One region of the Micromonospora sp. NPDC047548 genome, then DNA from elsewhere that is predicted to be linked to it. Evidence: riboswitches for the same ligand, from Rfam matches in the RefSeq annotation. Region 1 holds a riboswitch; each other region holds the start of a gene.
What was found. Region 1 has a riboswitch for cyclic di-AMP ahead of ABZ807_RS21515 (hypothetical protein). Riboswitches for the same ligand answer to the same signal wherever they lie in the genome.

Region 1 (2,254 bases):
TGGACGGGTCCCCGCCCGCCCCGCTGTACGACTTCCACCCGCTGCTGGGCAGCCAGATCTGCCGGTACCAGATCACGTAGAGCACGCCGAGCCGGTCGGCGTTGCGGATGAAGTATGCGGCCAGGTTGTTGCCGTACGTCTTGTCGCCGCCGGTGGCATCGCCGCCGAAGCCGTTCTTCTGGGCGGCGAAGTCGCAGGCCCGGCCCTTGGGGTGCTCGCCCGAGCCGCTGGGGCGGTGGCAGGAGACGTACCGGGTGAAGCCGGCCGCCTGGGCCTGCTGGAGCGCGTGCAGCATGCGCGGGGTGATGCAGCCGTCGGCCGGGGTCGGGTCGTTGACGCTGCACGACTCCGGGGGCCAGGAACCGTCGGAGTTGCGCGGCGCCGGCCGGGCGTTGGCGGTGGAGGTGCCCCGGTTGGATCCGACGGTGGTGGTGGCGGCGGGCTTGTCGGCGGCGGCCACCGCGAGCGCCCGCTCGGCCTGTTCCTTGCGCTTGGCCATCACCGCGACCTGCCGGCGCTCCTCGACGATCTCCTTGTCGAGGGCGGCCTGGGTGCGGGTGGCCTCGTCGCGGGTCCGGATCAGGCTGCGCAGCTCCCGGTCCTCGTTGGCGGCGACCGTCTCCAGCGCCGCCGCCCGGTCCAGGAAGCCCTCCGGGCTGGAGCTGTTCAGCAGCGCCGACACCGGCCCCAACCGGCCGGTCCGGTACGCCACGCCGGCGATCTCGCCGACCCTGCCGTGCTGGACGGTCAGCTCCGACTCGATGGTCTTGAGCTGCTCGGTGAGCTCCCGCTGCCGGGTGGTGGAGCGTTCCAGGGCGGCCTTGGCGTCGATCCAGCCCTTGCTGGCCGCGTCGAGCTGGGCGCGCAGCGCCGGGCTGCCGCCCTCGTCGTCGCCGGGTGCGGCGGCGAGCCGGGTGGCGGGGGGAGCGGCGGCCACCGGGACCGGCGCGGACGACACGCCGAGGGCGAGTGTCGCGACGACTGCGGCCGCCAGCCGGGCGGTGGTACGTCGTACGTGCATGCACATGTCCTTCCGTCAGCCGCCGACCGGGTTAGCTGACGGGTTCGGGACGGAAGATCCCTACCGCTGACGCGGATGCACCCCACGAACATGGTTCCCCGGCTCGCCCGGGCGGGCGATTAGGCGGCGGCCAACGCCGGCACCGGAGGGTGCCGCCTGGCGGAGGCCGGGCCCGAGCCTACCGGTACGGGTGTGACACCCGCCCGTTTCGTGACTGAGGGTACTGGAGAGAATCCTGGTGTAGGTGGCGTAACCGGACAATACGCGTCCGATTTCGTCACCACTCGACCGGGCCGCACGCGCCGGGGGCGGCGCCCGGCTCGATCTGGAGGGTGGCGTGCTCGATGTGGAAGTCCTCGTGCAGGGCGCTGCGGGCCGCGGCGAGCACCGTGCCGACCTCGGCGCCCGGGGCCATGGTGAGGTGGGCGGAGGCGACCTCCATGCCGGAGGTGAGCGTCCAGACGTGCAGGTCGTGCACCTCGGCGACGCCGGGGACGGCGGTCAGCCGGTCGTGCACGGCGGTCACCTGGAGATGCTCCGGGGCGGCCTGGACCAGGATGCGGACCGCCGCCCGGCCGAGCCGCCAGGTGCGAGGGAGGATGAACAGGCCGATCGCCACCGCCACCGCCGGGTCGGCCCACCACCAGCCGGTGCCGGCGATGAGCAGCGCGGCGCCGATCACGCCGAGCGAGCCGAGCAGGTCGCCGAGCACTTCCAGGTACGCCCCGCGCAGGTTGATGCTCTCCTGTGCCCCCTCGCGCAGGAGGGCGAACGCGACGAGGTTGGCCAGCAGGCCGAGCACCGCCACCGCCAGCATCGGCCCGGTACGCACCTCCGGCGGCTCGCCGAACCGGCGTACCGCCTCGATCAGCACGTAGACCGCCACCCCGCTGAGCAGGACGGCGTTGGCGAGCGCGGCCAGCACCTCCAGCCGGTAGAGCCCGAAGGTCCGCTGCGGGTCCCCGTCGCCGCGCCGGGTGGCGGTGATGGCGGCCAGCGCCATGCCGATGCCGAGCACGTCGGTGAACATGTGCCCGGCGTCGGAGAGCAGGGCCAGTGAGCCGGTGCCGAACGCGGTGACCGCCTCGACCACCATCAGCACGGCGAGCAGCGCGAAGGCCGCCCAGAGCCGGCCCCGGTGGCGGTGCGCGGCGCCCGCGACCGACCCGTGGTGCTCATGACCCGCGCCCACACCCACCCCCTCCATCGCCCCCACACCCCGAACCCAACCTA
Region 2 (2,254 bases), on a different contig from region 1:
CGGTCACGACTCCTGCGGGGCCGTGCAGGCCGCCCGGGACGCCGCGCGTACCGGCACGTCGCCCGCCGGCCACCTGCGGGCGGTGGTGGACGCGGTGGCGCCCAGCCTCCGGCGGGCCGCCGAGCAGGGCGTCGACGACATCGACGAGATCGTGGACATCCACATCGCGCACACGGTGGAGGCGCTGCTCGGCAACTCCGCCGTCCTGGCCGGCGCGGTTGCCGCCGGGCGGTGCGCGGTGGTCGGCATGTCGTACCGGCTCAGCGCCGGCGAGGCGCGGACGGTGGCCGCAGTGCCCGCCGGCGGGCCCGCCGCCGCGCCGGCCCAGGCCGACCGCGCGGCCGCCGTCGCCGGCTGAATCCCGCGACGCGACGAGGGCCGCCCCCACCGGGGACGGCCCTCGTTCGGTACGTGTCGCGCGCTACAACATCGACATGTGCACGTGGTCGGTGTGGTTCGACGGTCCGCTGTACGACTTCCATCCGGTCGCCGGGAACCAGATCTGCCGGTTCCAGATGACGTAATAGATGCCGAGCCGGTCGGCGTTGCGGATCAGGAACGCGGCGAGGTTGTTGCCGTACATCCGGGTGTCTTTGTTGTACCACGGGGCGAAGCCGCTGTTCTGCAACGACCAGTCGCAGGCCTTGCCCTTCGGATGCTCCCACGGCCCGCCCGCCCGGTAGCAGCCGGCGAACCGGTTGAAGCCGGCCCGCCGGACCTCCTTGTACGCGTGCAGGGTGCGCGGCGTGATGAGGCCCGAGGTGGTCGGGTCGTTCTCGGTGCGCGACTCGGAACGCCAGCCGCCGTCGGCCGTCCGGCCGGGACCGATGCGGGCGACCGGCGACGTCGCGTCGACCAGGCCGCCGGTGAAGCCCCGGCCGCCGACCAGCGCGAGGGCCTTCTCCGCCTCCCGACTCTCCCGGGCCATGTCGTTGGTGAGCTTCTGCTGCTCGCGCACCTCGGCGTCGAGCGCCAGCTTGGCCTGCTCCGCGCGGTTCTTGGCGGAGGTGATTTCGGCCAGCTTTTGTGCGTTGACCATGTTCAGCTCGTCGAGCGCGGCGGCACGCCTGACGAACGAGTCCGGCGTGTCGCTCTCCAGCAGCATCGCCACCGCACCGATCCGGCCGGTCCGGTACGACTGCGCGGCGATCTGGGAGGCCTGCGGCTGCAACGCCACCAGTTCTTCCTGCGCGCGGCGCACCTCCAGCCCGAGCTGCTGCTGGCGCTTCTTGGACTTCTCCAGCTGCGTCTTGGCCTTCGAGTACTCGCGGTTGCGCAGCTCGATGACGTCGGTGAGCAGCTTGGGCTCGTCGTCCTCCTCGTGCCCGGAGGGGGTGGGCGTCGAGGGGGCGGCGATCGCGGCTGTCGGCCCGGCGAGGATGGCCAGGGCGGCGAACACGGCCACCACCGGTGTCAACCAGTGGCGCAGGGGTGCCGTCACAGTGTTCCCTTCCGTCGACCGCCGACCGGGTTAGCTGACGGGTTCGGGACGGAAGTGGCCCCTACCGCTCGCGCGGATTCACCCCATGTACCTGGTTCCCCGGCTCGCCGTACGGCGATTGGGCGGCGGCACCGCAGGCGCCGCAGCGCGCCTTCGGCGGTGACCGGCAGCGAGGGTACCTGACAGTCGTGCCGGGGATCTACGTCCAGAACCCGACTAATCGCGTTATTTCGTCGTAGCGTTGCGTGACGAGTGACGCGTTCGTCAGGTTCCGCGTCGTCGTCGGTCACGCAGCGGAGTGTCACCATACGGTGTCCGTGCTCCTCTCCGCTTCGGGCCACCGGGCGGGGGCCGGGGTGGACGGTCCGCCGTGACGCGGCGCGCTCAGCGCCTCGAGCGCCGCGTCCCGGTCGGCGGAGGGGCGGGGCGTGGGCGCCGGACCGGCACCCCGCGCCGGATCGGCGGCCGGGCCACGGCCGGCGGTGGCCACCAGCGCGGCCAGCCCGGTGGTCAGCGGCACGGCGGCGACCAGGCCGAGCGTCGCCACCGCGCTGCGGACGATCTCCTGGGCCAGGAACTCGCTGGTGAGGATCTGGCCCACCGGCCGGCTGTCCGCGGTGAGCAGGAGCAGCAGCGGCAGCGAGGCGCCCGCGTACGCGAGCACGATGGTGTTGACCGTGGAGGCGATGTGTGCCCGGCCGACCCGGGTGGCGGCCCGGTAGAGCTGCGTCCGGGACAGCCCGGGGTTGGCGTGCGCCAGCTCGGTGACCGTGGCGGCCTGGGTGACCGTGACGTCGTCGAGCACCCCGAGCG
Region 3 (2,254 bases), on a different contig from region 1:
ATCGAGCGCCGACCGCGTGGAGGTTGGCCGGCCAGAGGGGATGAATCCGAAGGGACCCCATGCTCGCCGGTCAATTTCTCAAGAGCGCACAAACCCGTCGACACGCCACCTTGACCAGAAAGAGTGCCGGGCATCGTTCGATGATCCTCGATGAAATGCGAAGTAGGCGCAAGCAGTGATACGGCGGTGCGGGCAACTCCATCCCGGGCGGCCCCGAAGGGTCGACCACGCCGGGAAGGCGGCGACGCCCGGCCGGCGGGCCGGCCGGGCGTCGCCGGTGGTACGTCAGAGGCTGAGCTTCTGACCCGGAAAGATCAGACCCGGGTCGGCGCCGACCACGCGCTTGTTGCGCTCGTACAGCGCATGCCAGCCACCGACGAGGTCCCTGGCATCGGCGATCTGCGACAGGGTGTCACCCGGCCGCACCACGTACACCTTGCCGGTGGAGGCCGGCGCGCTGCGCCGCTGGCTGCGGCTGGTGTGCTGCTCGCCGCGCGAGGACCACTGCGGGGAGGTGACCTTCGACGACTTGCGCGACCCGGAGCGCCGCTCCGACTGCTGCGACTTCTCGGACTTGCTGGCGTGGCTCTTGGTGGAGCCGCCCTTCTTGCCGCAGGTCGGCCACGCGCCGATGCCCTGACCGTCGAGCACCTTCTGGGCGATCGCGATCTGCTCGCCCCGGCTGGCCAGGTCGGCGCGGGCGGCGTACTTCTTGCCGCCGTAGCCGGACCAGGTGCTCTGCGAGAACTGCAGGCCACCGTAGTAGCCGTTGCCGGTGTTGATATGCCAGTTGCCGCCGGACTCGCACTGGGCGATCGCGTCCCAGTTGACGCTGGCGGCGCTCGCCGGCGACGCCGGCGCCAGGACGGCGGCGACCCCGGTGACCGCGCCGACGGCGAGCGTGCCGACGGCGACACGGCGCGAGCTGACCCGTCGGTGACGGGCGGTGTATTCAGTTGCCATGGTGGATTCCTCCACGCCGACGAGGTGAGCTGTCGGGTTCGGGCCGAGGAGCCCGGCCGCCGTGGGCGGCTTCACCCCGAGGTGACGTGCACCGAGGAACGTGTGGGTCCCCCGCTCCATGCCCGGGTGACAAGGTCCCACCAGCCGGCGGCATGGATTAGGCGTTACCGGCCGTGGTGTCCGCGATCGCGAACACGGACGACGTTAGGAACTGTTTCGGATGATTGCCCACTTTTTGTGAAGTTCTTCACCCGGCTGAGCGACGGCTTCGTCCTTCGAGTTGCGGACCGGCCGGCGGTGCTCTACAAGGGCCCGTCAGAAACCCGTCACGGCTGGGCCGAAAGCCTGCCCCGAGCGGCGGATCGGGTGCCATCGCATCGCCGTCCCCGCTGGTCGGCGGCCCCGATCGGCGGCGAGCGCCAGCGGACGGCCAGCGTTGCCGCTGATTCGCGACTCATGTCTGGGCAGCCCGGCCGCCGGCTCGGACGGTGGAGCGGAGCGCGGCCCGCGATACCGACGCGGCGAACCTGCCGACCGTCGGGGCCGGGCACCGGCGCTCCTGGCCAGCGCGGTCCGCCGCGGGCCGTGGGGCATCGCCACCGCCAAGTCGGCGCGGCTCGGCGACCGGGTGTTGCGCGACGGCTGCCGGGGCGGCAGCGGCGCGGACGTGGCCTTCGTCCAGCGGTTCGTGGGCGCGAAGCGGTCCGGGCCGGCGAGCGGCACCTTCGACGCGAAGACCGAGGCGGGAGTCCGCTGGTACCAGGGCATGCGGGGGCTCGCCGTGGACGGGATCGTCGGCCCGGCCACCTGGGGCGCGATGGGCGTGGCGGGCCAGCTCCTGAGCCGGCGGCCCCGACCGGGTGCTCCCCACCCGGCCGGGGCCGTCGTCGCGTCAGAGGGTACGGGCCAGCCGGTCGGCGAGAACCCGGGCGAACCGGGCCGGATCGGCCAGGTCGCCGCCCTCGGCGAGCAGCGCCATGCCGTACAGCAGCTCGGCGGTCTCGGTGAGGGCGGCCTCGTCGCCGCCGCGCTCGTGCGCGGCGCGCAGGCCGGTGACCAGCGGGTTGGTCGGGTTGAGTTCGAGGATGCGCAAGACCTTCGGCACCTCCTGCCCCATCGCGCGGTACATCTTCTCCAGCGTCGGGGTGATGTCGTGCGCGTCGCCGACGATGCAGGCCGGCGAGGTGGTCAGGCGGGAGGAGAGCCGCACCTCCTTGACGCTGTCGGCCAGCGCGCCGCCGAGGAAGGCGAGCAGGGCGGCGTACTCCTTGGCCTGCCGCTCCCGCTCCGT

Region 2: it holds a riboswitch for cyclic di-AMP, as region 1 does, so the genes downstream of both, ABZ807_RS10525 (hypothetical protein) here and ABZ807_RS21515 (hypothetical protein) in region 1, are expected to answer to the same signal.
Region 3: it holds a riboswitch for cyclic di-AMP, as region 1 does, so the genes downstream of both, ABZ807_RS15635 (transglycosylase family protein) here and ABZ807_RS21515 (hypothetical protein) in region 1, are expected to answer to the same signal.

What each region holds. Positions count from the first base shown of each region.
Region 1 covers NZ_JBEYTI010000022.1:60,485-62,738, reverse strand. Annotated here, with positions in the region: gene ABZ807_RS21515 (hypothetical protein) at 1-1,021, opposite strand, end outside; cyclic di-AMP (ydaO/yuaA leader) riboswitch at 1,026-1,157, opposite strand; gene ABZ807_RS21510 (cation diffusion facilitator family transporter) at 1,299-2,213, opposite strand.
Region 2 covers NZ_JBEYTI010000007.1:187,007-189,260, forward strand. Annotated here, with positions in the region: gene ABZ807_RS10520 (carbonic anhydrase) at 1-358, shown strand, start outside; gene ABZ807_RS10525 (hypothetical protein) at 422-1,441, opposite strand; cyclic di-AMP (ydaO/yuaA leader) riboswitch at 1,446-1,576, opposite strand; gene ABZ807_RS10530 (YibE/F family protein) at 1,743-2,254, opposite strand, start outside.
Region 3 covers NZ_JBEYTI010000012.1:150,663-152,916, reverse strand. Annotated here, with positions in the region: gene ABZ807_RS15635 (transglycosylase family protein) at 286-963, opposite strand; cyclic di-AMP (ydaO/yuaA leader) riboswitch at 963-1,137, opposite strand; partial or broken gene ABZ807_RS15630 (peptidoglycan-binding domain-containing protein) at 1,592-1,771, shown strand; gene htpG (molecular chaperone HtpG) at 1,856-2,254, opposite strand, start outside.